One region of the Propionibacterium acidifaciens genome, then DNA from elsewhere that is predicted to be linked to it. Evidence: predicted binding sites of a transcription regulator. Region 1 holds the regulator's gene; each other region holds the start of a gene.
What was found. The regulator HrcA, encoded in region 1, represses chaperone genes, less so after heat shock. The targets are predictions, from matches to a motif close to TTGGCACTCGNNNNNNNCGAGTGCCAA.
Positions count from the first base shown of each region.

Region 2: the regulator HrcA is predicted to act here: its motif matches at 1,935-1,961, upstream of groES (co-chaperone GroES).
Region 3: the regulator HrcA is predicted to act here: its motif matches at 5,176-5,202, upstream of groL (chaperonin GroEL).

Region 1 is NZ_CP033719.1:2,771,636-2,781,862, forward strand. It holds gene EGX94_RS11855 (ComEC/Rec2 family competence protein) at 1-1,995, shown strand, start outside; gene holA (DNA polymerase III subunit delta) at 2,067-3,077, shown strand; gene rpsT (30S ribosomal protein S20) at 3,146-3,406, opposite strand; gene lepA (translation elongation factor 4) at 3,886-5,718, shown strand; gene hemW (radical SAM family heme chaperone HemW) at 5,784-6,902, shown strand; gene EGX94_RS11880 (DUF3097 domain-containing protein) at 7,041-7,919, shown strand; gene EGX94_RS11885 (inositol monophosphatase family protein) at 7,960-8,745, shown strand; gene hrcA (heat-inducible transcriptional repressor HrcA) at 8,893-9,903, shown strand; gene dnaJ (molecular chaperone DnaJ) at 9,916-10,227, shown strand, end outside.
Region 2 is NZ_CP033719.1:564,218-574,444, forward strand. It holds gene groL (chaperonin GroEL) at 1-1,484, opposite strand, end outside; gene groES (co-chaperone GroES) at 1,500-1,796, opposite strand; gene EGX94_RS02475 (glycine betaine ABC transporter substrate-binding protein) at 2,134-3,117, opposite strand; gene EGX94_RS02480 (ABC transporter permease) at 3,119-3,859, opposite strand; gene EGX94_RS02485 (ATP-binding cassette domain-containing protein) at 3,853-5,082, opposite strand; gene EGX94_RS02490 (ABC transporter permease) at 5,079-5,720, opposite strand; gene EGX94_RS14010 (class I SAM-dependent methyltransferase) at 5,951-7,129, opposite strand; gene EGX94_RS02500 (NUDIX hydrolase) at 7,201-7,689, opposite strand; gene bluB (5,6-dimethylbenzimidazole synthase) at 7,703-9,544, opposite strand; gene tsaD (tRNA (adenosine(37)-N6)-threonylcarbamoyltransferase complex transferase subunit TsaD) at 9,648-10,227, opposite strand, start outside.
Region 3 is NZ_CP033719.1:986,251-996,477, reverse strand. It holds gene EGX94_RS04285 (potassium channel family protein) at 1-380, shown strand, start outside; gene EGX94_RS04280 (MMPL family transporter) at 538-2,793, opposite strand; tRNA gene EGX94_RS04275 (tRNA-Thr) at 3,136-3,208, opposite strand; gene manA (mannose-6-phosphate isomerase, class I) at 3,329-4,519, opposite strand; gene EGX94_RS04265 (DUF3263 domain-containing protein) at 4,716-4,994, shown strand; gene groL (chaperonin GroEL) at 5,342-6,964, shown strand; rRNA gene EGX94_RS04255 (16S ribosomal RNA) at 8,039-9,558, shown strand; rRNA gene EGX94_RS04250 (23S ribosomal RNA) at 9,835-10,227, shown strand, end outside.

The DNA of each region.
Region 1 (10,227 bases):
ACCGTGCGGGTCAGGGGCGGGTCCTGGCACGTCCGGAGCAGGGCCGAGCTCACCGCCTCCGGCGAGCGGGGCGAGCGGATCGCCAGCCTGAGGGTGGGGGAACGGGTCCGGCTGCTCGCCCTGGCCTCGTCCCCCGACGACCACGACGACGGCCTCGTCGCCGTGCTGCGCCCCCGGGGCCCCGTCGAGCGGCTCGCGGGCCCCGGCCCGGTCGACCGGGCGGTCAACGCGGTGCGATCGCGTCTGCGCGAGTCGATGCGGTGGAGCCCCCACGACCAGGCGGGGCTCGTGCCCTCCCTCGTCGAGGGGGACACGAGCGGCCTCGACGGGACGCTCGAGGAGGACTTCAGGGCGTCCAGCCTCACCCATCTCACGGCGGTCTCCGGCACGAACCTCACCCTCATGCTCGCCTTCTTCCTCGCGGTCGCCAGGGCGGCGGGCGTCCGCGGCTGGTCGCTGAGGTCGCTCGCCGTGCTCGTCGTGGCGGCCTTCGTCGTCCTGTGCCGGGCCGAGCCCAGCGTCGTGCGGGCCGCCGCCATGGGTCTCGTGGCGCTGGCGGCCACGGGGCGCAGGGGCCTGGGCCCGTCGGGCCTGCGCCAGCTGGCCTGCGCCGTGTGGCTGCTCCTCCTCGTCGACCCGTGGCTGGCCCGCAGCTGGGGCTTCGCGCTGTCCGTCGCCGCCACCGGCGGCATCCTGCTCTGGGCCGGCCCCTGGCAGCGCGCGATGAGCGGCTGGGCGCCCGGCTGGCTCGCCGAGTCGGTCTGCGTCCCGGCGGCCGCGCAGCTCGCGACGCAGCCGCTCATCACCGCCCTGTCGGGCACCGTCTCCATGACGGGGCTCGTCGCCAACATGGCCGCGGGGCCGTTCGTCGCGCCGGTCACCGTGCTGGGGCTGCTGGCCGCCCTGTGCGGGGTGGCGTGCCCGCCCGCCGGAGCGGTCCTCGGCTGGTGCGCCGGCTGGTGCGCCGAGCCGATCATCCTCGTCGCCCGCCTGTGCGCCGGCCTGCCCGCAGCGACGCTCGCCTGGCCCGTCTCCGGCTGGTCGCTGGCCGTGCTGGGCTGCGTGTGCCTGGCCCTGGTCCGACTCATCGGCCGGGCGGCCGCCCGGCCGGGGGCCTGCGCCGCCCTGGCGGGCGTCCTCCTCGTCGGCTGCCTGTGGCGTCCCGCCGCGCCGGGCTGGCCGTCCGGCTGGGCGATCGTCAGCTGCGACGTCGGCCAGGGCGACGCCACCCTCGTGCGCACCGGCGCCCGCTCCGCCGTCCTCGTCGACGCCGGCCCGCCCGGGGACGCGGCGGCGCGCTGCCTGCGCGAGCAGCACGTCGACCACCTGAGCATGCTCGTCCTGAGTCACTTCCACGACGACCACGTCGGCGGCCTCCCCCAGATCGTCGGGCACATGGGCATCGACCTGGCCCTCCTCGACCCGCTGGAGTCCCCGGCCGGCAACGCCCGCCGGGTGCACGAGCTGCTCGACGCCGCCGGGGTGCCGACCCGCACCGCGAGGGCCGGCGAGCGCATCGACGTCGGCCCGGTCCGCTGGCTGACCCTGCAGGCCGGCGCGGACGCGGGCCCCGACCAGGCCCGGGCCGCCGCCGGCGACGCCGGCGGGCAGCGGGCGGCCTCGGAGAGCTCGGCCGAGAACGACTCGAGCATCCTGGGCCGGATCACGGTGCAGGGGATCGGCCTCGTCGTCACGGGCGATCTCGAGACGGACGGCCAGGACAGGGCCGTCACGGCCGGTCTCGACCTGCGCGCCGACGTCCTCAAGGTCGCCCACCACGGCTCAGCGCGGCAGAGCCCCGACTTCCTCGCCGCCACCGGCGCGCGACTGGCCCTCGTGAGCGTCGGGGCCGGGAACTCCTACGGCCACCCCGCCGCGAGGACGGTGGACGCGCTGGGCCTGCTCGGCATGCGGGTCATGCGCACGGACCGCAACGGGGCCGTCGCCGTGGTGGTTCTCGGCGACGGCGCGCTGAGGGCGGTGAGCAGGCGATGAGACGCGCTGCGACGACCCGTCGTCGACGCGCCCGGGGCGCCGCCGCCGGTGCCGGGTGGCACGATGGCAGGGTGAGTTCAGATTCCGTCTTCGGTACGACGACACTCGTCCACGGCTCCGAGTCGCTGCTGGCCGAGCGCGCCACGGCCGCGATCCTCGCGCGGGCCCGCGCCGAGCGGCCGGACGTCCAGGTCAACGAGCTCGACGCCTCCTCGGCGAGCCCGGCCGACTTCCTCGAGGCCACCGGCGGCTCCCTGTTCGCCAGCCACAGCGTCGTCGTCATCCACGACCTGGGCAGCGCCGACGACGGACTGGGGGCCAGGCTCGTCGAGTTCGCCGCCACCCCGAGCGAGACGGTCTGCGTCGTCGCCGAGCACACCGGCGGCACGAAGGGCCGCGGGCTGCTCACCAGGCTCCGCAAGGCCGGGGTCGCCCGGATCGCCGCCGAGCCCCTCAAGGCCTGGGAGCTCACCGACTTCGTTGCCGGGGAGGCCCGCGAGCAGGGCATGAGCATCGACGGCCGGGCCGCCCAGGGGCTCGTCGAGGCCGTCGGCAAGGACCTTCGCGCCCTGGCGGGCGCCGTCGGGCAGCTCGCGTCCGACTGGCGGGGCGAGCGGCTCACCGTCGATGTCGTCAACCGCTACTTCGCGGGCCGCGTCGACGTCACCGGCTACGCGGTGAGCGCCGATGCGCTCGCCGGACGCCCCGGCCAGGCCCTCGAGAAACTGCGCTGGGCCCTGTCGTGCGGCGTCCACCCGGCGGCCGTCACCGCCGCCTTCGCCGCCGATCTGCGCGCCCTCGGCCTTTACCTCGGCGCCCAGGGCGAGCGCTTGCGCGACAACCAGATGGCCGAGATCTGCGGCGTCGGCCCGTGGAAGGTCAAGACGCTGCGCGCCCAGGCGCGGGGCTGGCAGCCCGGCGGTGTCGCCCGGGCGCTCGTCGCCGTCGCCGCCGCGGACGCCGCCGTCAAGGGGGCCGCCACCGATCCGCACTTCGCCCTGGAGCAGCTGCTCCTGGCCGTCGACCGTGCCCGCTCGGCCGGCCGGTCCAGGGCGCGCGCAAGCGCCCCGACCACCCAGTGAGGATCGGGGCGCTTGCTGCGGGGAGTCAGTCCCCGGCCCGGTGCGGGCGCGGCGGACTCGGATGAGGATCAGAGGGAGTCGGCCCTCAGGGAGATGGCCGATTTGCGGTTGGCCGCCTGGTTGGCGTGGATGACGCCGGCGGACGCCGCCTTGTCGAGGGCGCGGTTGGCGACCTTCGCCAGCTCGAGTGCCTTCTCCCTGTCGCCTGCGGCTGCGGCCTCGCGGAAGTGACGCACGTGCGTGCGCAGGGCGGACTTCACCGCCCTGTTGCGCCGACGGGCCTTCTCATTGGTCTTGATGCGCTTCTTCTGCGACTTGATGTTTGCCACGTGTCCTCAACCTCTGGTGCCGGTACTGGGTGATTCGTGTCGCGTGAGCACGATCCGGCGTTGTCGCGCGGACGGCGCACAGACACAGCGAGAAATTCTATCACCCGAACGCATGCCGCCTCAAACCACGCGCGGGCGCCCGGGCCCGGGCGAGCCGGCGCACCCGCCCGGCCCCGTACGGACCGGACGCGCCGGCGGGGCGGCGATGGCCCCGTGGATCGCCCCGAGGTCCCGCGCGGGCCGGACGCGTTGTCGACCCGTGCGTCGATCCTCCGCGCGATCGCACGGCCCAGCGCGGGCCGGACCGATGCGCATCCGCAGGGCAGGATCGGCATGGCCGATCACACGGCCCCGCGCGGGCCGGGCGCGTTTCGCGGCCGTGCGACAATGGGTTCGCCCGCGGCCCGGCCGCCGGCCAGAACGCGTCGTCCACGGCGGCCCCACGGGCGGCGCACGATCGATCGAGGAGTCGACGAGATTTGACCGTCCAGCCCGGAGCCACCGATCCGGCCATCATCCGCAATTTCAGCATCATCGCGCACATCGACCACGGCAAGTCGACGCTGGCCGACCGCATGCTCCAGCTGACCGGCATCGTCGACGAGCGCGAGATGCGCGCCCAGTACCTCGACAGGATGGACATCGAGCGCGAGCGCGGCATCACCATCAAGTCGCAGGCGGTGCGCATGCCCTGGATCGTCGGGGGCCGGGAGCACGTCCTCAACATGATCGACACCCCCGGCCACGTCGACTTCACCTACGAGGTGAGCCGCTCGCTCGAGGCCTGCGAGGGCGCCGTGCTGCTCGTCGACGCGGCCCAGGGCATCGAGGCCCAGACCCTCGCGAACCTCTACCTGGCGCTCGAGGCCGATCTGACGATCATCCCGGTGCTCAACAAGATCGACCTCCCCGGCGCCCAGCCCGACAAGTTCGCCGCGGAGCTCGCCGGCATCATCGGCTGCGAGCCCTCCGACGTCCTGCGCGTCTCGGCCAAGACCGGCGAGGGCGTCCCCGAGCTGCTCGACGCAATCGTCGAACAGGTCCCCGCGCCGGTCGGCGACGCCGACGGACGGGCCAGGGCACTCATCTTCGACTCCGTCTACGACGTCTACCGCGGCGTCGTCACCTACGTGCGCGTCGTCGACGGCCGCCTGAGCCATCGCGACCGCATCCGCATGATGTCGACCGGCGCCACCCACGAGGTGCTCGAGATCGGCGTCCACGCGCCCGAGCCGGCCCCCTCCGAGGGGCTGTCGGTCGGCGAGGTCGGCTATCTCATCACCGGGGTGAAGGACGTGCGCCAGTCGCGCGTCGGCGACACCATCACCCTGGCCCCGCGGCCCGCCGCGGAGCCGCTGGCCGGGTACAAGGACCCGAAGCCGATGGTCTTCGCGGGCCTCTACCCGATCGACGCGAGCGACTTCCCCGAGCTGCGCGAGGCCCTCGAGAAGCTCCAGCTCAACGACGCCTCCCTGACCTTCGAGCCCGAGACCTCCAGCGCCCTGGGCTTCGGCTTCCGCGCAGGCTTCCTCGGGCTGCTCCACATGGAGATCATCCAGGAGCGCCTCGAACGCGAGTTCGGCCTCGACCTCATCAGCACGGCCCCGAGCGTCGACTACCGCGTCGTCATGGAGGACGGCACGGAGCACCGGGTGCAGAACCCCTCCGAGTTCCCCGACGGGAGGGTCGAATCCGTCCATGAGCCGGTCGTGCGCGCCACGATCCTGTGCCCGGCCGAGTTCATCGGCCCCGTCATGGAGCTGTGCCAGAGCCGCCGCGGCACCCAGGACGGCGTCGACTACCTGTCCGAGGACCGCGTCGAGATGCGCTACACGCTGCCGCTCGGCGAGATCGTCTTCGACTTCTTCGACGCCCTCAAGTCCCGGACGAAGGGCTACGCCAGCCTCGACTGCGAGGAGGCCGGCGAGCAGAGCGCCGACATGGTCAAGGTCGACATCCTGCTCAACGGCGAACCGGTCGACGCCTTCAGCGCGATCGTCCACCGCGACAAGGCCTTCGACTACGGGGTCGAGATGACGGGCAGGCTGCGCAGACTCATCCCCCGTCAGCAGTTCGAGGTGCCCGTCCAGGCAGCCGTCGGCACCCGCGTCATCGCCCGCGAGACCATCCGCGCGGTCCGGAAGGACGTCCTGGCGAAGTGCTACGGCGGCGACATCACCCGCAAGCGCAAGCTGCTCGAGAAGCAGAAGCAGGGCAAGAAGCGCATGAAGATGGTCGGTCGCGTCGAGGTGCCGCAGGAGGCCTTCGTCGCCGCCCTCACCGCCGTCGACGCCGCCGGGAAGAGGGCGTAGTGCCGCCGGCCGGCCCCGCCGCGGCCGCCGAACCGGGCGCCCTCGTCACGACGCCCGGGCGGACGCTGTCGTGCTACGTCCACGTGCCCTTCTGCGCGGCGCGCTGCGGCTACTGCGACTTCAACACCTACACGCCCGCCCAGCTGCCCGGCATGTCGACGGGTGACTACGCGCGGGCCGCCCGCCGCGAGATCGACCTGGCCGCACGGGCGCTGGCCGGCGACGGCCGGGCCCTCACGAGCGTCTTCCTCGGCGGCGGCACCCCGACGATGGCCACCGATGACGAGCTCGCCGGCTTGCTGGAGCACCTGCACCGCTCCTTCGCCCTCGTCCCGGGCGCCGAGATCACCATCGAGGCCAACCCCGAGACCCTCGACGAGCGTCGCCTGGCGAACCTGCGGGCGGCGGGCTTCAACCGGCTCAGCCTGGGCATGCAGTCCGGCGACGAGCGGGTGCTCGCCACCCTCGAACGGCGCCACCGCCCGGGCCGCGCGGTGCAGGCGGCGCGCTGGGCCCACCGGGCGGGCTTCGACAACGTCTCGCTCGACCTCATCTACGGCGCGCCGGGCGAGACGCTGGACCAGTGGCGGGTCTCGCTCGAGACCGCCCTGGGCGCCGAGCCCGAGCACGTCAGCGCCTACGGCCTCATCGTCGAGCCCGGAACCGCCATGGCCCGGCGCATCGCCCGCAGCGAGCTGCCCGAGCCCGACGAGGACCTCGAGGCCGACGAGTACCTGCTCGCCGAGGAACTGCTGGGGAGCGCCGGGCTGTCCAACTACGAGATCAGCAACTGGGCCCGTCCGGGGCGCGAGGCCGTCCACAACCTCGCCTACTGGCGCGGCGGTGACTGGTGGGGGATCGGCCCCGGCGCGCACAGCCACCTCGGATCGGCGCGCTGGTGGAACGTGAAGCACCCGCGCCGTTATGCGACGATGCTCGCCGCCGGGGCCAGCCCGCGGGCCGGCCACGAGATCCTCGACGCGCGGACCCGCCACGAGGAGACGGTCATGCTGCGGCTGCGCCTGCGCGAGGGCCTCGACGTGGCCGAGCTGAGCGGCCCCGAGCGCTCCCCGCTGCCCGGCCTGGTCGAGCGCGGGCTCGTCACCACGGCCGGCGGGGAGGTGCGCCTCACCCCGGCGGGGCGGCTGCTCGGCGACGCCGTGACGCTGGAGATCCTCGGCTGAGCGTCCGGCCGGCCGCCGGGGCCTCCGGTTGGCAGATCTCGACTGCGATCCCGCGGTCCAGCGGTCGGCTGAGCGCCCGACCGGTCGCGGGGCGCCCGCCGGACGAGAGCGACGACCGCGACCATTAGGCTGGGGACCATGGCTGGTCAGGATCGCTACGGCGCCGACGTGCTCTCGGGGGACTGGAGGCGCGGCAACAGGCCGAGGACGGTCGACCTGCCCCTGGAGCTCGGGCTCATCATCGAGGTCGGCCCCGACGGCTACTGCGGCGAGGTCGTGGGCTGGGAGAACGGACTGGTCGTCCTCGAGGACCGGGCCGGACGGCGCCGCACCTTCCCCGTCGGCGAGTACGGCTACCTCGTCGAGGGCCGCCCCGTCGCGCTGCGCATTCCCCCGCGCCGCGGCTCCACCCGCCGCCGCACCGCCTCCGGCTCGCTCGCCGGCCCGCGCGAGGACGCCCGGACGGCGCTCGGCAGTCGCATCTACGTCGAGGGCCGCCACGACGCCGAGCTCGTCGAGAAGATCTGGGGCGCCGACCTGCGTCACGTCGGCGTCGTCGTCGAGTACATGGGCGGCATGGACGACCTGCTCGGCATCGTCGCCGAGTTCCGTCCCGGCCCGGGCCGTCGCCTCGGCGTGCTCATCGACCACCTGGTCGCCGACACCAAGGAGTCGCGCATCGCCGCGCAGGTGCGTCGCGCGGGCCGCGGCGACCACGTCATGATCACCGGGCACCGGTTCATCGACATCTGGCAGACCATCGACCCGCACCTGCTCGGCTTCTCCGCCTGGCCGCAGGTGCCGCTCGACCAGGACTGGAAGCGGGGCACGCTGGCGCGCCTGGGCATCCCCCGCGGCAAGCGCTACGAGCAGATCGACCAGGCCGACGTCGGCCGGGCCTGGCGGGCGATGCTCGCACGCGTGCGCACCTACAAGGACCTCGACATCGACTTCGTCCGCGAGGTCGAGAGACTCATCGACTTCGTCACCCAGGACCACCTGGACGAGCTGGGCTGATGCCGGCCGCGGGACCGGTGGGGACCGGACAGGAGAGGGCATGAACCCCGACGACGTGATGGACCTGATCAAGGACGTCAGCGCCCGCATCATCGAGCCGCGCTTCCGCGCGCTCGGCAGCGGCGACGTGGGCACGAAGGGGCCCGGCGACTTCGTCACCGTCGCCGACCGCCAGGCCGAGGCGGAGTTCATCCGGCTCCTCGGGCGGGCCTTCCCCGGCGCCGTCGTCGTCGGCGAGGAAAGCTGCTACGCCGACCCGTCCCTCATGGGCGCCATCGGCGCCGCCGAGCACTGCTTCGTCATCGATCCGGTCGACGGAACCGGCAACTTCGTCCGCGGCAGCGACGACTTCGCCGTCATGGTCGCCGAGATGCGGGGGCCGCGGACCGTCGCCGGATGGATCTGGCAGCCCCGCCACGGGCTCGGCTACCAGGCGACGGTCGGCGGGGGAGTCACCCGCAACGGCGCGCCCGTCACGCCGAGCCCCACCCATCCGCGCCCGACCGGCGCCACCGGGCAGCGCCTGTGGCGCGGCTTCGACGCCGCCGGGCGCCTGGCCCCGCTCCGGGAGTCCTCGCACTGCGCCGGCGTCGACTACCCGCAGGTCGTCACCGGCCTGCTCGACTTCGTCGCCTACCGCCGCCCCAGACCCTGGGACCACCTGGCGGGCGGCCTCATGCTCACCGAGATGGGCGGCGGCATCGTCCACCTCGACGGCTCCCCGTGGACGCCCGGCGGCCCCGAGACCCCGATCATCAGCAGCCGCGACCTGGACACCGCCCGGCGCGTCGGCGCCCTGTGGCTGCCGTACACCCTGCGCTCCTGACCCGTCCCGGGGCGGTGCGGGCGCCCGACGGCGGCGGGCGGCGCGCTATGCTGGCACTCGATGGCCGAGAGTGCCAGAGCCCGGCGCGCGAGGGCCCGGCCGGCGTCGGCGGATCGGGGAACGGCGGATCCAGCAGAGGGGGCAGCGGTGATCGACGATCGCAAGCTCGACGTGCTCAGGGCTGTCGTCACCGACTACGTCTCGAGCCGCGAGCCCGTCGGCTCCAAGGCCCTCGTCGAGCGCCACCGCATGAAGGTCTCGCCGGCCACCGTGCGCAACGACATGGCGGCCCTCGAGGAGGAGGGCTACCTCACCCAGCCGCACACGAGCGCCGGGCGCATCCCCACCGACAAGGGCTACCGCCTCTTCGTCGACCGGATCGCGCAGGTCAAGCCGCTGTCGCCGGCCGAGCGCCGCGCCATCTCGACCTTCCTCGACGGGGCCGTCGACCTGGACGACATCGTCACGCGCACCGTGCGGCTGCTGGCCATGATCACCCACCAGGTCGCCCTCGTGCAGTACCCGGCCGTCGGCTCCGTGCGCGTGCGCCACGTGGAGCTCGTCACCCTGGCCCCCCAGACGGTCATGGTGATCCTCATCACCTCGGTCGGCAGCATCCACCAGCGCAGTCTGCTGGTCCCCGAGCACTCGGCGGACGACCTGGCCCTGCTGCGCGAGCGCATCAACTCCGCGGTGGGCGCCCGGACCGTCTCGACGGCCCTCGAGGCGCTGCGCGGCCTCGACCCGCGCGGCCTGCCGTCGGTCGCCGGCGATGTCCTGGGCGCCCTCGACGACATGCTCGCGGCCGACACCGCCCCGCGGATCGCGGTCGGCGGCGTGCCGAACCTGTCGCGCCTCGGCGCCGAGTTCGACACGACCGTCAAGCCGATGCTCGAGGCCCTCGAGGAGCAGGTCGTCCTGCTCAAGCTGCTCGGCGCCGCCGCCGCCGACCTTCCCGGTGACGTCGCCGTGCGCATCGGCGAGGAGAACCCCTACGGCCCGCTCCGGACGACCTCCGTCGTGGCGAGCAGCTACGGGCCCTCCGATTCGCCGGCGCACCTGGGTATCGTCGGTCCCACCCGGATGGACTACCCGTCCATGATGGCCATCGTGCGTGCCGTCGCCCGCTATGTCGGCCAGTTCCTGACAGAAGGTTGATCAACTCCACCGATGAGTACTGACTATTACGAGGTCCTCGGCGTCCCCCGCGACGCCACCGCCGAGCAGATCAAGCGCGCCTACCGGAAGAAGGCGATGCAGGTGCACCCGGACGTCACGGACGATCCGGACGCCGAGGAGAAGTTCAAGGCCGTCAACGAGGCCTACGAGGTGCTCTCCGATCCGCAGAAGAAGGCGGTCTTCGACCGCGGCGGCGACCCCATGCGCAACGGCGCCGGCGGCTCCGGCGGTGCCGGCTACGGCGACCCCTTCGGCGGCATGGGCGGTTTCGGCGGCTTCTCCGGCGCCGGCGGCTTCGACGTC
Region 2 (10,227 bases), 870 kb from region 1:
TTCACCGGGTCGATGACGCCCTGGTCGATGAGGTTGCCGTACTCGCCGGTCCGGGCGTTGTAGCCCTCGTTGGCGGCCATGTCGGCGATCCGCGAGACGATGACGTAGCCCTGCTCGCCGCCGTTCTCGGCGATCCAGCGGGTCGGCTCGACGACCGCCCTCTGGACGATCTGGGCGCCGACCTTCTCGTCGCCGGCCAAGCCGAGGCCGTCGACGGACGAGGCGGCGTGGATGAAGGCGGCGCCGCCGCCGGCGACGATGCCCTCCTCGATCGCGGCGCGCGTGGCGGACACGGCGTCCTCGATGCGGTGCTTCTTCTCGTTGAGCTCCACCTCGGTGGCCGCACCGACCTGGATGACGCAGACACCGCCGGCCAGCTTCGCGACGCGCTCGTTGAGCTTCTCGCGATCCCAGTCGGAGTCGGTGCGCTCGATCTCGGCGTGCAGCTGCTTGACGCGGGCCTCGACGGCAGAGGCGTCGCCGCCGCCCTCAACGATGGTCGTCGCGTCCTTCGTCACGACGACGCGGCGGGCGCGGCCGAGGACTTCGAGGCCGACCTCGTTGAGCTTGAGGCCGACGGTCTCGGAGACGACCTGGCCGCCGGTGAGGATCGCGATGTCCTCGAGGATCGCCTTGCGGCGGTCACCGAAGGCCGGGGCCTTGACGGCCACGGAGGTGAAGGTGCCGCGGATCTTGTTCACCACGAGGGTCGACAGCGCCTCACCGTCGACGTCCTCGGCGATGACGACGAGCTGGCCCTTCGCCGCGATGACCTTCTCGAGCAGCGGCAGCAGGTCGTTCATCGAGGAGATCTTGCCGTCGTTGATGAGGATGTAGGGGTTGTCGAGGACAGCCTCCATGCGATCCTGGTCGGTGACGAAGTACGGGGAGATGTAGCCCTTGTCGAACTGCATGCCCTCGGTGAACTCGAGCTCGGTGCCGAGGGTCTGGGACTCCTCGACGGTGATGACGCCGTCCTTGCCCACCTTGTCGAAGGCGTCGGCGATGATCCGGCCGATCTCCTCCTCGCGGGAGCTGATGGTGGCGACATTCGCCATGTCAGCGGTGGTCTGAACCTCGCGGGCCGCCCCCCGCAGCGACTCGGTGATCGCCGCGACGGCCTTCTCGATGCCGCGCTTGAGGCCGACCGGGTTGGTGCCGGAGGCCACGGCGCGCAGACCCTCGTGGACCATGGCCTGGGCGAGCACGGTGGCGGTGGTGGTGCCGTCGCCGGCGATGTCGTTGGTCTTGGTCGCGACCTCCTTGGCGAGCTGGGCGCCGAGGTTCTCGTAGGGGTCGTCGAGCTCGACCTCCTTGGCGACGGTCACGCCGTCGTTGGTGATCGTGGGGGCGCCCCACGACTTGTCGAGGACGACGTAACGGCCCTTGGGGCCGAGCGTCACCTTGACGGTGTTGGCGAGGACGTCGACGCCGCGCTCGAGGGAGCGGCGGGCCTCCTCGTCGAACTGGAGCTGCTTAGCCATGAGTACCGGCCCGCCTTACTTCTCGACGACCGCGAGGATGTCGCGGGCGTTGAGCAGGAGGTAGTCCTCGCCGTTGTACTTGACCTCGGTGCCGCCGTACTTGCTGAAGACGACGACGTCGCCCTCGGAGACGTCCATGGGGACGCGGACGCCCTTGTCGTCCACGCGGCCGGGGCCGGCGGCGATGACCCTGCCCTCCTGCGGCTTCTCCTTGGCGGTGTCGGGGATCACCAGGCCCGAAGCGGTGGTGGTCTCGGCTTCCAGAGGCAGAACGAGGACGCGGTCCTCGAGCGGCTTGATCGTGGTGGCCACGTCAAACCCCTTTCTCACTAGTCAGCGCCTTTCGGCGCGGGTTTCTCGGCTGTGTCGACCAGCGGGACGTCGTCGCGGTGCCATCCCCTGGACTGGCACTCCCCTACCGGGAGCGCCAAGGACCAAGTTATACCCGCTTTAGCACTCGATCAAGCCGAGTGCCAGGGCTCCGGGTCGGAGCACGGGGCGCCACCGATGGCGCTCGGGCTCTGCGGGGGTGGCGGGTTTCCGGGTCTTGATGGGCCAGGGCCCCGCAGTGCGGATTCGTGGATCGTCTCCGGGACCGGGCCCGGGGATGCCGGCATGCATGGGAGGCCCGACAGAGAACACCCACACATCAGCCGTCGGTGATGATGCCCTTGCCGATGAGCCAGTCGCGGGCCACGTCGGCCGGCTCACGGCCGTCCACGTCGACCTGGGCGTTCATGGCGATGAGCTCCTGGTCGGTGAGCAGGGGGGAGACGGCGCCGAACAGCTCGTCGTAGGCGGCCGGGTTCCGGTCGTAGACCTCACGGGGCAGCACGGGTGAGGCGTTGTAGTTCGGCAGGAAGTGCAGGTCGTCGGCGAGAACCGTCAGGTCGAGCGCCTGGATGCGCCCGTCGGTGGTGAAGATCTCGCCGAAGTTGCACACCCCCTCGGCCGTGGCCGAGTAGATGGCGCCGGTGTCCATGACCATGCGCTGCGTCGAGCCGGGGTCGAGGCCGTAGCGCCGGGCCATCGGCTCGAAGCCGTCGTTGCGGTTGGCGAACTCGCTCTCGAGGCAGAAGGTCAGCTCGGAGGGATCGAGGGAGGTCAGCTCGGAGAACTTCGTGACGCCCAGACGCTGCGCGGTGCTCGCGTTCATGGCGAAGCCGTACGTGTTGTTCGCGGGCACCGGGGACAGCCAGACGAGGTTGTTGAGCCTGGCGTCCTCGTCGCGGACGGCCTCGTACTGGGCCTGCGGGTCGGCGATGGGATCGGAGTGGCCGAGGTAGCTGATCCAACCCGTGCCGTTGTACTCCCACATCATCTGTATCTGATCGCTCAGGAGCGCCTGCCGGGTCGACGAGGAGCCGGGGATGCCGGTGAGATCGGACACGTCGGCCCCGGCCGACTCGAGGAGGATGACGGCGATCTTGCCGAGCACGAGCTGCTCGGTGAAGCTCTTGGAGCCCACGGAGATGCTCGTCCCGCTCAGGTCGATGTCGGCCAGATCGCCGGCGAGATGGCCGGAGCGCGTGAAACCGCCGGAGGTGCCGAGCCCGCACGAGGCGAGCAGGAGGCACAGGGCCAGGGCCGGCAGGACGACGAGACGGCGGATTCGGGGAACGGCTCGGGTCATCTCACAGTCCCTTCGGCTCGACGATCAGTTGCAGCACCTGCCCGGCCCACTCCACGAGGAGCGCCAGGAGGGCCACGAGGATGGCGCCGGAGACGAGGATTCGGAAGCGGAACAGGGTGATCCCCGTCTGGATGAGGGCGCCCAGCCCGCCGGCGTTGATGAAGGTGGCGAAGCTGGCCGTGCCCACGAGCAGGACGAGCGCCGTGCGCACGCCGGCCATGATGACCTTCGCGGCCAGGGGCAGCTCGATGCGCATGAGCACGCCCACCGCCGAGATGCCCATGCCGCGCCCGGCCTCGATGAGGCCGCGGTCGACGCCCTGGAGGCCCGTGATGGTGTTCTGGAGCACCGGGAGGAAGGCGTAGATGCTCAGCGCGACGACGGCGGTGGCGGTGCCGAAGCCCATCGCCATGGCCAGGAGCACGACGAGCCCGATGACGGGCGCCGCCTGACCGGCGTTGGCGATCACCAGGACGACCGGCGCCGCCCGCTTGATGCCCGGGCGGGTGAGCAGGATGCCGATGGGGATGGCGGTGACGAGCACGACGACGGTGCAGATGAGCGTGAGCACGATGTGCTGGACGGTCAGCTCGCCGATCGTGCCCCAGGCGAGCTGACGGGACTCGATGTCGTCGAGGTCGGCGGTGCAGCGCCAGAGGAGCCAGCCGGCGAAGATGACGACGACGGCGACGGGGATCCCGAGCAGGAACCTGCGGTCGTCGGCGGAGAGGCGGTTCAGCATGACGGCTCCTGCCCCGCCCCGTCGGGACGGCTCTCCCCCTCGATCTCGCCCGGCCGCTGGGCGCCCTCGGCGGGCGACTCGTCGACCGGCTCGGCGCTGAGCCTTCGCACGAACCGCGTGATCTCGTCGAAGGTGGCCACGCCGAGGAACTCGCCCGCGTGGTCGACGACGAGGGCGCCCTCGTGGAACGAGGTGACGAGCGCGTCGAGGACCGCGTCGAGGGTGGCGTCCTCGTCGAGGAGGATCGGCTGGCGCCCGGGCCTGACCTGCACCCGCTCGCCCCGCAGGGTGTTCGTCCAGTACCAGTCCACCGGGTGGTTCCGCCCGTCGACGACGACGACCTGGTTCGTGCCGCGCTCGCGGGCCTGGGCGAGGACGCGTGCCACGGGGTCCCCGCCGCGGACGAGGACGGCGCTCTCCAGCTCGATCGAGGAGACCCTCTCCAGGGCGAGGCGTCGCAGGGTCGAGCCGCCGCCGGTGAAGTCGGCGACGAAGTCGTCGGCCGGGTTCGTGAGGATCTCGGAGGCCGTGCCGTACTGGGCGATGCGCGCCTGGTCCTGCAGCACGAGGATGCGGTCGCCGAGCTTGATGGCCTCGTCGATGTCGTGGGTGACGCACACGATGGTCTTGTGCAGCTGGGCCTGCACGTCGAGCAGCTCGTCCTGGAGGTGGGTGCGGGTGATCGGGTCGACGGCGCCGAAGGGCTCGTCCATGAGCAGGACGGGCGGGTCGGCGGCCAGGCCCCGGGCGACCCCGACGCGCTGCTGCTGACCGCCGGACAGCTCCTTCGGGTAGCGGTCGCGGTAGGCGGCGGGGTCGAGGCCCACCATCTCGAGGAGCTCGTCGGTGCGACGGGCGATGCGCCTCTTGTTCCAGCCGAGCAGCTTGGGGACGACGGCGACGTTGGCGCCGACCGTCATGTGGGGGAACAGGCTCCCGCCCTGGATGACGTAGCCGATGCGCCGGCGCAGCTCGTCGGCGTCGAGGCTTCGGGTGTCCCGCCCGTCGATGGTGATCGTGCCGCTCGTGGGCTCGATGAGCCGGTTGATCATCTTGAGGCTCGTCGTCTTGCCGCAGCCGGAGACGCCGACGAAGGTGACGATCCTCCCGGCGGGGATGGTGAGGCTGAGATGATCGACGGCTGCCCGCCCCTGCCCGGGGTAGCGCTTCACGACGTCGGCGAAGACGATCTCGCTGCCGGTGGCGGTCGAGGTCTGGCTCATGAACGGATTCCCTTCGGGATGGTGAGGCGGCCGACGCCGACGAGCACCGCATCGGCGAGGAGTGCCACGATGACGATGCCGACGGTTCCGACGACGGCGTAGTTGAGGGCGTTCTTGCCGCCGATCTGGGCCAGCCCGGTGAAGATGTACGAGCCGAGGCCCGGCCCGAGCGCGTAGGCGGCGACGGCGGCGATGCCCATGGACATCTGCGTCGAGACGCGCAGTCCGGTGAGGATGACGGGCCAGGCCAGGGGGAGCCTGATCCGGAGGAAGACGCCGACCGTCCGCATGCCCATGCCGCGGGCCGATTCGATGAGCGCCCGGTCGACCCCGAGGAGGCCGACGACGGCGTTGCGCAGGATGGGCAGCACCGCGTAGAAGGTGACGACGGCCACCGAGGTGACCGTCCCGATGCCGCACAGCGGGATGAGCAGGCCGAGCAGCGCGAAGGACGGGATGGTGAGACCGACCGTCGAGATGGCGTTGGCGACGGGCTCGAGCCTCGGCACGGTCGTGACGACGACGGCCAGGGCGACGGCGATGACCGTCGCCAGCAGCACGGACTGGGCGACGAGGCTGGCATGCTGATAGGAGCGGAATGCGATGTCCGCCCAGCGTTCGGAGATAAAAGCTCCCATGGTCCTCCCCGTCCTCAGGTGTCCTGCACGATCCCCTCGGAGCAGGGGGCCTCTTTCCGTCCACCATAGGTCGTGATCGGGCCCGATGCACATTCCGGCGACTTTCCCCCTCCTCGGAGCCCCACCAGATGCCCTCGCGCGAGCCGTTCCCGCGTCCTGCTCCCCACCGGCCGCACTCGTGCCGAGCGCCCGCGGGACCCCTCCCCCACCGGCGCCGCGCAGGGGTGGGGTCACGGGGCGGGGCGCTCCAGCCGCCGTACGACGAAAGCCCGCGCACCACCCGTCGTGGGGCTCAGGAGGAGGGTGGCCCGGTTCGGGCCGGAGGGGCGCAGCCGTCGGCGCAGCTGCGCCGGGTCGAGGTCGAGGGCGCGCTTCTTGATCTCGAGGACGCCGACCCGGTGGGCGCGCACCCAGGCCCGCAGGGCGGCGGGCCCGGCGTCCAGTTCCTCGAGCACCTCGAAGCAGTCGGCGAGCGGGCCGTGGACGGGCTCGTCGCACGAGAGGTAGGCGACGCGCTCGGCGAGCCGCCACAGGCCGGGCGCGATGGCGGCCGAGGCGCCCGCCCGGCTCACGGCGGGGTCGGGTTCGAGGATGTAGCGCCCCGGCGCGCGGACGGGCGGCGCCGGTGCGTCGGGCTCGGCCCGGACGAGGGCCCCGGAGGGCAGCAGCTGCGCCGCGCGCCCGGGCCCGGCACCCGGGATCCGCCACAGCCCGCACTCGACGAGCTCGTGGTGCTCGCTCACCCAGACCGCCTCGGCCGCCTCGGGCAGAGCCTCGGCCGGGGCTCCGGGGCCGAGCCTCACGACGGCGCTCGTCGGGCCGGCGAGCACGTCCTGGACGAATCCCCAGCCGGGTCGCAGGTCGGCGAGCCGCCAGCTGCGGCCGCGGGCGGTGCGGCGGGCCGGATCGAGGAGGACGGCGGTGCGCCCGTCCGCCCCGGCGGTCAGGTCAGCGCCGACCCGGGCCGCGTCGGCGCAGAGCACACGGGCGCCGGGCAGGTTGCGGGCGGCGAACTCGGCGGTGGCCGGGTCGATGTCGACGGCGGTGACGTCCAAGCCTGCGTCGAGGCAGGCCAGGGCGTCGACGCCGGCGCCGCAGGCGAGGTCGACGACCCGGGTGATGCCGGCGGCGACGAGGCGGGCGGCTCGCCAGCGCGAGACGGCCGGCCGGGAGGCCTGCTCGACGGAGTCGGGCGTCCACCAGAGGCGGGCGGCGCCCGGGCCCATTCTCCGGCGGGCCCGGGCGCGCAGCCCCGCCTGGGTGAGGGCCGCCGCGGCCAGCTCGGGATCGAAGGCGGCGCGCATGGCCTCGGCGGCCGCCAGGGAGTCGGGGTCGGGCAGCGCCTCGGCGGCGGCGACGGCCTCGGCCCCCTCGGGGCCGGTCAGACGGCGCGCGAGCTCGATGTGCACCCGTGCAGGGTACTCGAGCCGGGCCGACACGCGGCGGGCCGGCCCCGCTGCTCGTGACGGGCGGCCGGGGCTCAGGGCAGGACCGTCCAGCGGGCGCCGGTCGGGCGGCCGTTCTCGTACGGGATGACGGCGTGGAACTGGGGCACGTCGGGGTCGAGGACGAGCGGCACGAAGTAGCGGTCGCCCTCCCACATGTCCAGTTCGCCGAGCCGGTCGATGCGCTCCCAGGCGAGCGGGCCCTCCTCGTTGGCCGGGGGGATGTCGCCGTGCCAGGCGTCGACGACGAAGACGAAGCCGAACTGGTCCGAGCCGTCCGGGTTGAAGCCGGGCCAGCTGACCGTGCCGGCCAGGCTCATGTGGTCGACCTCCAGGCGGGCCTCCTCGCGCAGCTCCCGTTTCATGCCGGCGGCCACGTCCTCGTCGCGCTCGACCTTGCCGCCCAGCCCGTTGTACTTGCCGAGCTGGTCGTCGTCGGGTCTGGCGGTGCGGTGCACCATGAGGACGCGCTCGCCGTCGGGGTGGAGCACGAAGGCCAGGGTGGTCAGCTGCGGGCAGATCACGGGCCACCTCCTGTCAGCGGGTGCGGCCGGCGCCCCGGCGCACGGCCAGGCCGGTGAGCAGGCTCTGGGCGGCCAGGGACGCGCCGACCCCCTCGCCGGCGCGCAGGCGCAGGTCGAGCAGCGGCTCCAGGCCGAGTTCGGTGAGCACCTCGCGGTGCGCGAACTCGCGGCTGACCTGCCCGGCGACCAGGTAGGGCTGGACGGCCGGGGTCACCTCGACGGCGGCCAGGGCGGCCACCGAGGTGGCCAGGCCGTCGAGCACGACGATCGCCCCGGCCTCGGCGGCGCCGATCGTCACGCCGGCGAGCACGGCGAACTCCGGACCGCCGACCTCGGCGAGAGTGCGGGCCGGATCCGTGCGCAGCGCCTGCGGATCGACGCGGCGGAAGACGGCGCGGAGCACCTCGGCCTTGTGGTCGAGCATCGCCGCGTCCGAGCCGGCCCCGATGCCGACGGCCCGCTCGGGGCTGATGCCGGTGAGCGCACTGGCCAAGGCGGAGGCGACCGTCGTATTGGCCACGCCGATCTCGCCGAGGGCGACGAGCCCCCCGGCTGCGGCGCGCCGGCCGAGTTCCCGTCCGGCCGCGATGAGGCGGGCCGTGTCCCCGCCGGTCATGGCCGGGGCGTTCACCAGGTCGCCGCGGGGGCCGGCCGGGCGCAGCTGCTCGACACCGGCCAGGGGCTCGCCCGCGACGCCCGCGTCGACGAGGATCGTGTCCAGGCCGGCGGCGACCGCGGTGACGACGCCGACCGCGCGGCCGGCGGCCGCGGCGTCCATGACCTCGCGGGTCACCGACTGGTCGAAGGCCGAGACGCCGTGCTCGACGATCGGGTGGTCGGCGGCGACGAGGACGAGGGTGCCGGCGGTGACCTCCTCGCCGGTGACGGCGACCGTGCGGTCGAGCGCCTGGTCGAGCCTGCCCAGCGAGCCGGGCGGGGTGAGCAGGTCGTCGGCCCGGTCGCGGGCGGCCACGACGCGGCGCTGGTCGGGGGCGGCGAGCTCGCTCCACAGCGGCGAGGAGGGGTCGGGTCCGGGCACCGGGGCGGGCGGCGCGGTCTCGGGGGACGGCGCGGCGCCGGGCAGTCCGCTCACCGGCGGCCGGGGCGCGTTCTCGGGCCAGCGGTCGGCCATGATCACCTCGTCCAGGGGCAGCTTGTGCGACCAGGCGCGGCGCTCGAGGCCGGGGAGGGGCGGGCGTTCGTCGGGCCAGCCCAGGCACAGCCAGCCGAGGGTCTCGACGCCGGCGGGCAGGTGCAGCAGACCGGCGAGCTCGGCGGGGCGCATGAGCGTCACCCAGCCCATGCCGAGGCCGGCCGCGCGGGCGGTGAGCCACATGTTCTCGATGGCGGCGGCGCAGCTCCACAGGTCGGCGTCGTGGAAGGTGTTGCGGCCGAGCACCCCGGAGGCGGGGGTGCGGCGGTCGCAGGCGACGACGAGGCCGAGCGGGGCCTCCCGGATGCCCTCCAGCTGCAGGTCGAGCAGCCGGGACCTCCGGTCGGGCGTCAGGCCGGCCGCTTGGCGCAGCCGTTCGCGGTCGGCCATGAGGGCGGCGCGCTCACGGGTGCGGCGGTCGCGCACGACGAGGAAGCGCCACGGCTGGGACTGGCCGACGCTGGGGCCGCCGTGGCCCGCCCCGATGACGGCGCGGACGAGCTCGTCCGCCACGTCGTCGGGCCGGTAGCGGCGGATGTCGCGGCGGGCGCCGATGACACGGTCCAGGGCGGCGCGGGTGGCGTCGTCGAAGGCCCAGCCGGTGATGTCGTCGTCGCGTTCGGCCGAGCTCGTCGCGTCGCCGATGAGCGGCACCGGGCGACGCCAGATGCGACCGGAGGACTCGGTGGTGTGCGCACTCATGGGCCCACGGTACCGGTGGATCGCCAGGGGCGTGGCCCGGCGGCCCCGCCCGGTGGACGCGCGCTCCGCGGGCCGTCGGAGCGCAGTCGCGACCGACGGCGGGTCAGTCGCGTACGACGACCGTCCCGACCGGCAGCCCCGAGTCGGCGCCGATGCCCAGGCCGGAGGGCTCCAGCCCGGCCTCGACGATCTGGGCGCCGAGCACGGCGATCATGGCGCCGTTGTCGGTGCACAGCCCCGGCCGCGGCCGACGCAGCACGACACCGGCGGTGGCGGTGCGCTCGGCCAGCAGGGTGCGCAGCCGCGAGTTCGCGGCGACGCCCCCGCCGATGATCATGTCCGTGATGCCGTGGTGCCGGGCGGCGTCGACGGCCTTGGCGGTGATGACGTCGGCGACGGCCTCCTGGAAGGAGGCCGCCACGTCGGCCACCGGCACGTCGAGGCCGTCGAGGCGGCGCGTCTCGACCCAGCGCGCGACGGCGGTCTTGAGGCCCGAGAAGGAGTAGTCGAAGCGGTGCCGGGCCATGTCGTGCGGGGCGGTGAGGCCGCGCGGGAAGCGGATGGCCGTCGGGTCGCCGCCCCGGGCGGCCTCGTCGATGACCGGCCCGCCCGGGTAGGGCAGGCCGAGCAGCCGGGCGACCTTGTCGTAGGCCTCGCCGGCGGCGTCGTCGATCGTCGTGCCG
Region 3 (10,227 bases), 1.3 Mb from region 1:
TGGCCCGTTACGGACGTGGGCGCATCCCCGAGCTGTGGGACGTCGTGCTGCGCCGCAACGGGGCCGAGGCGGTCTGCGCGGTGCTCAAGCAGGGGGGCCCGGTCACGGTGGGCCAGCTGCTCACCGACCCGAGCTCGCGCGGCTGGCGCAGCGAGGCCGTCGTCCTCATGGCCCGCCGCGGCAACCGGACGATCGACCGCCCCGGGCCCGAGCACGAGCTGGCCCTCGGCGACCGGCTGCTCATCGCCGGCTCGGACCGCGGCCGCCGTGACGTCGAGTCCGTGCTGCGCAACCCGAATGCGTTGAGTTATGTGCAGACCGGGCAGGAGGGCAATGGGGGCGCCCTGTGGCGCTGGGCCAGCCGGCTCGCCGGGCGCTGAGCAGGGCCTGACGAGCCCCTCAGGCGCGGGCCCCGCGCCGACGTGGACCCGCCTGATCTCGGCCTTGCGAGCTCCGGGGCCCCGGAGGCGGCCGGGCCGTCACCGGCCCTCCCGGGGGACGGGAGGGCCGGTCATCGCCGATCATCCGGCTGATCGCTCACCCCTGCCGACCGAGGTACGCGTACAGCCCGGCCAGCGGTTTCGGCGCCCACCAGTTCCACTGGCCGAGCACGGTCATCGTCGCCGGCACGAGCAGCAGCCGCACGAGCGTCGCATCGGCGGCGACCATGATGGCCAGGCCCACGCCGATCTGCTTGATGGCGATCATCTCGCCCGAGACGAAGCCGAGGAAGACGGCGATGATGATCGCGGCGGCCGAGGTGATGATGCGGCCCGAGCGCTGCAGCCCGCGGGCCACGGCCTCGTCGTTGTCGTACCCGGCCCGCCAGTACTCGCTGATGCGGGCCAGCAGGAAGACCTCGTAGTCCATCGCCAGGCCGAAGCCGAAGGCGGCCAGGCAGGCCACGATGAAGGTCTCAAGTCCCGAGGTCCTCGGCAGTCCGAGGTGCCCGCCCTCGAAGAGCCAGGCCGTGGCGCCGAGCGAGGCGACGAGGGAGAAGCCGTTGATGACGAGCGCCTTGAGGGGGACGACGAGCGAGCCGGTCATGCAGAACAGCAGGACGAGGACCGCCACGACGATGATGAGCGCCGCCCAGGGCGCCCCCTGCTCGATCGAGTCGATGAAGTCGGTCTGCTGGGCCGCCGCCCCGCCCACCCAGAACGGGTGGTCGGCGGTCATCGCGCGGATCCGGTCGACGGCGTCGACGGCCTGCTGGCCGACCGGGTCGTCGACGTCCATGAGGACGCTGATGAGCGTCATGTCCTCGTGGCCGGGCAGCGGCGCGGCCGTCACATGGGTGACGTCGTCCATGGCCCGGATGTCGGAGACGAGTCCGGCCGCTCCGGTCGTGTCGGTCTGGGCGACGATGCTGATCGTCGGGGTGGCCAGCGCCGGGTAGTCGTCCTGCACGATGTCGTAGCCGGTGCGCACGGAGGAGTTCGCGGGCATGTACTCGGTGAAGTTGCTGCGCACGCGCAGTGAGCCGACGGGCGTGGCCATGAGGGCCAGCAGCGCCACGATGACGACCATGACGGCCCACGGGTGCGCCACGACCCGGCGCGACAGGCGGCTGAAGACTCCGTCGTCCGAGGAGGAGTCGCCCACGGCGGCGAGCACGCGTCGCACGCCCGGTACCCTGCTCAGCGCGCTGGGCCGCACGAGCCGACGGCCCAGCAGGGTGATGACGGCCGGCACGAGCGTGAGTGTGCACGTCACGGCGAGCAGGGTGACGACGACCGCGCCGGCGGCGATCGTCCTCAGCACGGGGGAGCGCATGACGAACAGGCCGGCGATCGAGCAGGCGATGGTGAGCGCCGAGAACGAGACGGTGCGCCCCGCGGTGGCGACCGTGCGCACGACGACCTGCCGGACGAGCCCGCCCATGACGGCGCCCCGCGGCGGCTCGGCCCCGGCGAGCCGGGCGGCCATCTCCTCGCGGTAGCGGCTCACGAGCAGCAGGCCGTAGTCGATCGACAGGGCCAGGCCGATGATCGAGATGACGTTGAGGGTGAACGAGTTGATGTCGAGGACGAAGGTGAGGCACCACAGCGCGCCCATGCCGACCAGGATCGAGACGATCGCCCCGATCAGCGGCAGTCCCGCCGCCAGAAGGCCGCCGAAGACGATCACCAGCAGGACGAGCGCCACCGGCAGGCTCACCGACTCGCCGCGCACCAGGTCCTTCTCCACGAGCCCGGTGATGGAGTCGGAGATCAGCGTGGCCGACACGGCGTGCGCGTCCGCGCCGGCGTCGTGGGCGCGCAGCGCGTCGAGGCAGGCGTCGCGGGCGGTCTCGGCCACCCGGTCGTTGGCGGTCTGCGAGGCGCGGTCGTCGAGCCCTTCGTCGAGCTCGACGAGCTCGACGAAGCCGTCGCCGTCGGCGGACAGCAGCGCCCGGGCCTGCTGGGAGGTGGGGTCGGGCATCGTGAAGGCGTCCGTCACGGATGCGACGCCGTCGAGGCCGGCCAGTTCGCCGCGGACCGCCGAGGCCGCCGCCGCGGCGCTCGCCGGGTCGCCCGCCACGTCGACCCCGCTCACGACGACGGTGATGCTCTCCCCGCCCTCCCCGTCCGTACGGGTCATCGAGTACACGACGTGGGAGTCGGTGTCCGGGGTGGTGGCCTCCGCGCTCGCCAGCCTCTCGAAGAGACCGCCGGCGCCCAGACCCTGGAACGCGAGCCCGGTCATGACGGTGAGGAGCAGTGCCCAGACGGCGAGGACGACCACCGGGTGCCGGGATACGGCGAGGCCGATGCGGGTGAACATGAGGGCTCCCTGTGTCTCGTTCGCCAAGAGTTTTGCCATGCATTATGGCAGCGGCCGCCGACCGGACCGGGGTCGGCTCGGGCGCGCGGGGGAGCCCCTTCCCGGTTCCTCTGGTCACTTGGTCTTCGGCGGGCCGGCTCGATGCGGGGGAGTCCGCCAGGACGGCCCCGTTGGAACGCGCCGGCGCCGGGGAGCTCGGAAGCCGGGGAGTCCGCGCGTCCCCGGGCGTCACCGATCCGACCGGGCCACGGCACGAGTGCCCACAGTGGGAATCCGTGCCCCGGACGTCACTTGGCCGACGAGGACCAGACCCATCCTTGCCGCGGGGAGTTCCGCGCGCCCGGACGTCATGGCGGGGCCGGAGGGGGGAGCCCCCGGAGGGAGTCGAACCCTCGACCCTTCGCTTACAAGGCGAATGCTCTGGCCGCTGAGCTACGGAGGCGGTGCCGGGCCCTCGGGCCCGGCGTGCTCGTGCGGCGGCGCCGACAGCGGGGCCGCCGCACGAGCAGGACCATTGTGCCGTCCCGGGGGCGGGGACGGCCAGTCGACGCCGGCCGGATGCTCAGCCGAGGTCGCCGGAGGCGGCGAGGAAGGCCAGGCAGTTGCCGCGCAGCACGGCCCGCTCGGAGGCCTCGAAGAAGACCGATTCGCCCTGCCTGATCCCGCCGAGCTCGGCGCCCTGCTCGTCGAGGATCGTGACGTGCCCCTCGATGACGAGCAGGATCCGCGCGCGCCCGTCGCCGGGCAGCACCGCCGGACGGTCGGGCACCAGCTCGACGCGCCACAGCGAGAACTCGGGCTCGGCGGTGGGGTAGTGGCACACGCCCGCCCCGACGGGCGAGGGCGTGATGATGTCGGGCTCGCTCGGCGCGAAGTGCAGCAGCGAGACGAGCGCGTCCACGTCGATGTGCTTCGGCGTCAGGCCGCCGCGCACGACGTTGTCGGAGCTCGCCATGATCTCGATCCCGGTGCCGCTCAGGTACGCGTGGAGGACGCCGGCCGGTACGTGCAGGCCCTGGCCCTTGCTCAGGTGCACGTGGTTGAGCAGGAGCGCCGCCAGGATCGTCGGGTCGCTGGGGTAGAACTCGTCGAGGGTGAGGGCCAGGCGCGCGAACCCGCCCACCTCGTCGCGGTCCTCGGCGTGATCGAGCGCCGCGCTGAGCACGCCGTTGATCATCGCCCGGTGCACCTCGTCGGGGCACAGGCACTCCAGGAAGACTTCCGCCAGGCCGGCCTCGGCGCCCCTGTGACGCAGGGGGCCGATGAGCGGCTCGAGGGACTCGCGCGGTTCGAGCGCGTCGAAGAGCTCGGCGGTGCGCAGCGGGTCGCGGAAGCCCCACAGGGCCTCGAAGGGACCGAGGGCGACGAGCATCTCGGGTTTGGGCCAGGTGTCCTTGTAGGTGCGCGTGGGGTCGTCGAGGGGGACGCCCCGGGCCTGCTCGGACTCGAAGCCGGTCCTGGCCTGGTCGCCCGAGGGATGGGCCTGCAGACTCAGAGGCTGGGCGGCTGCGAGGATCTTGAGGAGATAGGGGAACTGCCCGTCGAAGCGCTGCTCGGCCTCCCCGAGGATTCCGGGGCGGGAGATCACGAGGCGGTCCAGGGTCGTGCCGCCGATGGCCGCCGGCCCTCCCCGGTGGGCGCCGAGCCAGTACTCGGCCTGCGGCGTCCCGTCGGCCTCGGTGCCGAGGATGGCCGGTATGGCGTCGGGAGAGCCCCAGGCATAGTTCTTCACGGTGCCCGTCAGTGGTTGCATGGGTGTCCTCTTCACTCTCTCCCGCATAGGTGTGGTGCGCACGGACCGACCGACTCCGGGGTCGTCGTGCCGGGCACGATCGGATCCATCGTGTCACGGACCCGGGCCCGCCGCCATGGGAACGGGGCTCGGCAAGGGCATTACCCGGGCAGACCACGAATGACATCGGTGTCATTCCATGGGATAGGATCGGGGCATGTCCCAGCTGGTGCACGAGAAGAGTGAGTCGGGCGTCCTGTCCGGGCGCGATGCCGCCATCCTCGACTTCGAGAAGTCCTGGTGGACGGCCCGCTCCTCCAAGGAGCAGGAGATCCGTGACCGCTTCGACCTGTCGGCGGCGCGCTACTACCAGATCCTCAACGCGCTCATCGACCGCCCCGAGGCCCTCGAGCACGACCCCCTGCTCGTCAAGCGCCTGCGCCGCCTGCGTGAGCAGCGGCACCGCGAGCGCTCGGCCCACCGCCTGGCCCGCTGACCAAGCGGGTCGGCCCGCCCGGCCCCGCCCGTCCTCGCGGCAGTGGGCGGGTGCGTCCGCGACCCCGCGCGGTCCATCCCGCGGCACTGGCCGCCGAGGGGCGTCACGGGTTGAGCCGGAACCGCTCAGCCCGGTGATGAAAGACTTTTGCACTCCATGGGTTCGAGTGCTAAGAATGTGCTTAGCACTCGGTGTGGCTGAGTGCCACTCGGGGATCGGGGGTGAGGCTCGCAAGAGCCGTCCGTCGCGGGCATCGTCGATCCGCCTCACACTGACAATGAAGCGCTGGCTCGCCGGCGCGGACAACGAAGCGCCGGGCGACCGGCGCGGGAGGATTCCCACCGAACATGGCAAAGCTTATTGAATTCGACAGCGAGGCCCGTCGCGGCCTCGAGTCGGGCATGGACACCCTGGCCGATGCGGTCAAGGTGACGCTCGGCCCCAAGGGGCGCAACGTCGTCCTCGAGAAGGCCTGGGGCGCTCCCACGATCACGAACGACGGCGTCTCCATCGCCAAGGAGATCGAGCTCGCCGATCCCTACGAGAAGATCGGCGCCGAGCTGGTGAAGGAGGTCGCCAAGAAGACCGATGACGTCGCCGGCGACGGCACCACCACCGCCACCGTCATCGCCCAGGCCATGGTCCGCGAGGGGCTGCGCAACGTCACCGCCGGCGCCAACCCGATCGAGCTCAAGCGGGGCATCGAGAAGGCCACCGAGGCCATCAGCGCCGAGCTGAGCAAGCTGGCCATCGACGTCGAGACGCGCGACCAGATCGCCCAGACCGCCTCCATCTCCGCCGGTGATCCCGCCGTCGGCGACCAGATCGCCGAGGCCATGGACAAGGTCGGCAAGGAAGGCGTCATCACCGTCGAGGACTCCAACACCTTCGGCCTCGAGCTCGAGCTCACCGAGGGCATGAACTTCGACAAGGGCTACATCAGCCCCTACTTCGTCACCGACGCCGAGCGCATGGAGGCCGTCCTGGACGATCCTTACGTGCTCATCGTCGACGGGAAGGTCTCCTCGCTGAAGGACCTGCTGCCCATCCTCGAGAAGGTCCAGCAGACCGGCAAGCCGCTCCTGGTGATCGCCGAGGACGTCGACGGCGAGGCCCTCGCCGGGCTGGTCGTCAACAAGATCCGCGGCACCTTCAAGTCCGTCGCCGTCAAGGCGCCGGCCTTCGGCGACCGCCGCAAGGCCATGCTCGGCGACATCGCCACCCTCACCGGCGGCCAGGTCGTCTCCGACACCGTCGGCCTCTCGCTCGACACCCTGCCGATCGAGATGCTCGGGCGCGCCCGCTCGGTCTCCGTCACGAAGGACGCCACGACCATCGTCGACGGCGCCGGTGACAAGGACCAGATCCAGGGCCGCATCAAGCAGATCCGCACCGAGATCGAGAACTCCGACTCCGACTACGACCGCGAGAAGCTCCAGGAGCGCTTGGCGAAGCTCGCCGGCGGTGTGGCCGTCATCAAGGTCGGCGCCGCCACCGAGGTCGAGGCCTCCGAGCTCAAGCACCGCATCGAGGACGCCGTGCGCAACGCCAAGGCCGCCGTCGAGGAGGGCATCCTTCCCGGTGGCGGTGTGGCCCTCATCCAGGGCGCCGCCGCTGCCGAGCTGCCCGCCGACCTGACGAGCGACGAGATGATCGGCGCCCAGATCGTCTTCACCGCAGCCGAGGCCCCGCTGAAGCAGATCGCGGTGAACGCCGGCCTCGAGGGCGGCGTCGTGGCGGAGAAGGTCAAGGGCCTGCCCAAGGGTCAGGGCCTGGACGCCGCCACCGACGAGTACGTCGACATGGTCGCCGCCGGTATCATCGATCCCGCCAAGGTGACGCGCTCCGCCCTCCAGAACGCCGCCTCCATCGCGGGGCTCTTCCTGACGACCGAGGCCGTCATCGCCATCAAGCCCGAGCCGAAGCCCGCTGCTCCGGCCGGTGACGACGGCATGGGCGGCATGTACTGAGATCCTCGTCCGGGGCCCGCGACGGCGCCCCGGACGATGGTCCCGGGTGAGGGGCCGGCCGGAAGGCCGGCCCCTCACCCTTCTCATCCTCTTCGTCGGGGCCCGTTCCGTCGGGGCCGCGCTCGCTCGTCCCGGGCCCTCCGTGTGTTGCCGGGGAGCGGTCGTGCTCGTCGGGGCCCGGGGCCCCGACCGGACCGCTCGCTCGGACTCCGGGGGCGCTGCCCGTTCGTGGACCGTCGCTCCCGGGGCCGCCCGCTTCCGCGGTTCCCCTCGGGCCCCGCCGGATGCCGCCGTGGCCGTTCCTCGTGGGGCACCGTCCGGTTCCGGCCGAGAACGGACGGGCCCCGTCCGAGTCGCCGTCGTGGCGCGCGTGTCCGTCCGATCGGTCCCGTCCGGTCGCTGGAGAAGGGGCACGACCGCCTTCGTCGGCCGCTCCGCCGGGCGGTCCCGTCGCCGCAGGGCCACCCGATTTGCGCGTCCAGGTCGACGGGGGTAGTGTTCCTCGAGCTGCCGCACGGCGGCTGACACCTGAAGAGGGCCGTCGGAAACGGGCCCCATCGTTCTCGACGAGGGGGCTTGACGCCGGTTCGGCCCTCGGACGCGGAGAGGATCCGGTTTTGACTCCGGATCGGACCGGGTCTACAGTAGTCGAGCCGCCTGTCGGCGGTGACAAGAGAACAAGCGGTCGACGGGGAATCGCCGTGAGGCGCACCTCCCGTTCCTCCCGAGGAGCCGGAGAGCGGTTTTGATCCTGAGGGGAGATCGACTAGACTTGCTCGAGTCACCGTTTCGCGGTGGTGTGAAGTGGGGATTCGGGTGGCCTGCTTTTTGGTGGGTTGTTCGGGCCGTGTGCGTGGCTGGGGCTTGTGTGGTTCTGGTTGTGTTGTGCGGTTGTTTCTTGATAACTCAACAGCGTGTTTTTCAGTCAGTGTTTTCTGTGTTGGCCTGTTGTGGGCCGGCATGGTTTTTCTTTGAGTGGACTTTTCTGTCCTGTCCGTTTTTCTGGATGGGGTCGGGGTTGTTCTCTTGTTGTTTTTGTCGGGCCGGGTTCTTCGTGGGTCTGGTCCGGTGGTTTTTACGGAGAGTTTGATCCTGGCTCAGGACGAACGCTGGCGGCGTGCTTAACACATGCAAGTCGAACGGTAAGGCGCTTTCGGGCGTACACGAGTGGCGAACGGGTGAGTAACACGTGAGGAACGTGCCCTTGACTTTGGTATAGCACTTGGAAACAGGTGGTAATCCCGAATATTCAGTTTCCCGGGCATCCGGGTTGTTGGAAAGCTTTTTGCGGTCAGGGATCGTCTCGCGGCCTATCAGCTTGTTGGTGGGGTAGTGGCCCACCAAGGCCTTGACGGGTAGCCGGCCTGAGAGGGCGACCGGCCACATTGGGACTGAGATACGGCCCAGACTCCTGCGGGAGGCAGCAGTGGGGAATATTGCACAATGGGCGGAAGCCTGATGCAGCAACGCCGCGTGCGGGATGACGGCCTTCGGGTTGTAAACCGCTTTCACCCATGACGAAGCGCGAGTGACGGTAGTGGGGGAAGAAGCACCGGCCAACTACGTGCCAGCAGCCGCGGTGATACGTAGGGTGCGAGCGTTGTCCGGAATTATTGGGCGTAAAGAGCTTGTAGGCGGTTGATCGCGTCGATAGTGAAATCCCGGGGCTCAACCTCGGGCTTGCTGTCGATACGGGTTGACTTGAGGAAGGTAGGGGAGAATGGAACTCCCGGTGGAGCGGTGGAATGCGCAGATATCGGGAAGAACACCGGTGGCGAAGGCGGTTCTCTGGACCTTTCCTGACGCTGAGAAGCGAAAGCGTGGGGAGCAAACAGGCTTAGATACCCTGGTAGTCCACGCTGTAAACGGTGGGTACTAGGTGTGGGTCGCATTCCACGTGATCCGTGCCGTAGCCAACGCATTAAGTACCCCGCCTGGGGAGTACGGCCGCAAGGCTAAAACTCAAAGGAATTGACGGGGCCCCGCACAAGCGGCGGAGCATGCGGATTAATTCGATGCAACGCGAAGAACCTTACCTGGGTTTGACATGTACTGGAAGCACTCAGAGATGGGCGTGCCTTTTCGGCCGGTTCACAGGTGGTGCATGGCTGTCGTCAGCTCGTGTCGTGAGATGTTGGGTTAAGTCCCGCAACGAGCGCAACCCTCGTCCAATGTTGCCAGCAGTTCGGCTGGGGACTCGTTGGAGACCGCCGGGGTCAACTCGGAGGAAGGTGGGGATGAGGTCAAGTCATCATGCCCCTCATGTCCAGGGCTTCACGCATGCTACAATGGCCGGTACAAAGAGTTGCGAGCCTGTGAGGGTGAGCGAATCTCGGAAAGCCGGTCTCAGTTCGGATTGGGGTCTGCAACTCGACCCCATGAAGTCGGAGTCGCTAGTAATCGCAGATCAGCAACGCTGCGGTGAATACGTTCCCGGGGCTTGTACACACCGCCCGTCAAGTCATGAAAGTCGGTAACACCCGAAGCCGGTGGCCTGTCCCTTGTGGGGGGAGCCGTCGAAGGTGGGACTGGTGATTAGGACTAAGTCGTAACAAGGTAGCCGTACCGGAAGGTGCGGCTGGATCACCTCCTTTCTAAGGATGCCTGTCTTCTCGTGTCTGCTGGGGTTTCCTGGTGGGTGCGGGGCCCGTGCGCCGGCTCGTGCCGGTGGTGCGGGTCGGGCTTGTTTTTTTGTGGAGGGCTGGCTGGGGGCACGCTGTTGGGTTGTGAGGGAGCGGCCGTGCGGTGGCTTCTTCGTCGGCGGTCGTGTGTCGGGCGGGTTCGTCCCGTGCGGCGTGCGGTTCCGTGCGTGTGTTGAGAACTTCATAGTGGACGCGAGCATCTTTGTAGTTTCGATTGACATGTGTGTTCGACAAGCTACTGAGTGCGATCGGTGGATGCCTAGGCACCAAGAGCCGATGAAGGACGTTGTGACCTGCGATAAGCCCCGGGGAGCTGGTGGACGAGCTTTGATCCGGGGATTTCCGAATGGGGGAACCTCGAAGGTGACCGGTCGTGAGGCCGGCGACTGCTCCCTGAATGTATAGGGGGGTGTGAGGGAACGTGGGGAAGTGAAACATCTCAGTACCCACAGGAGAAGAAGACAACAGTGATTCCGTGAGTAGTGGCGAGCGAAAGCGGAGGAGGCCAAACCGTGCGTGTGTGGACAGCTGGCAGGCGTTGCACGTGCGGGGTTGTGGGAGTGTTCTTGCCCGAGCTGTCAGGAGGGCGGGGAGTGACAAAGCGGTGTTGAAGTGGAAGCG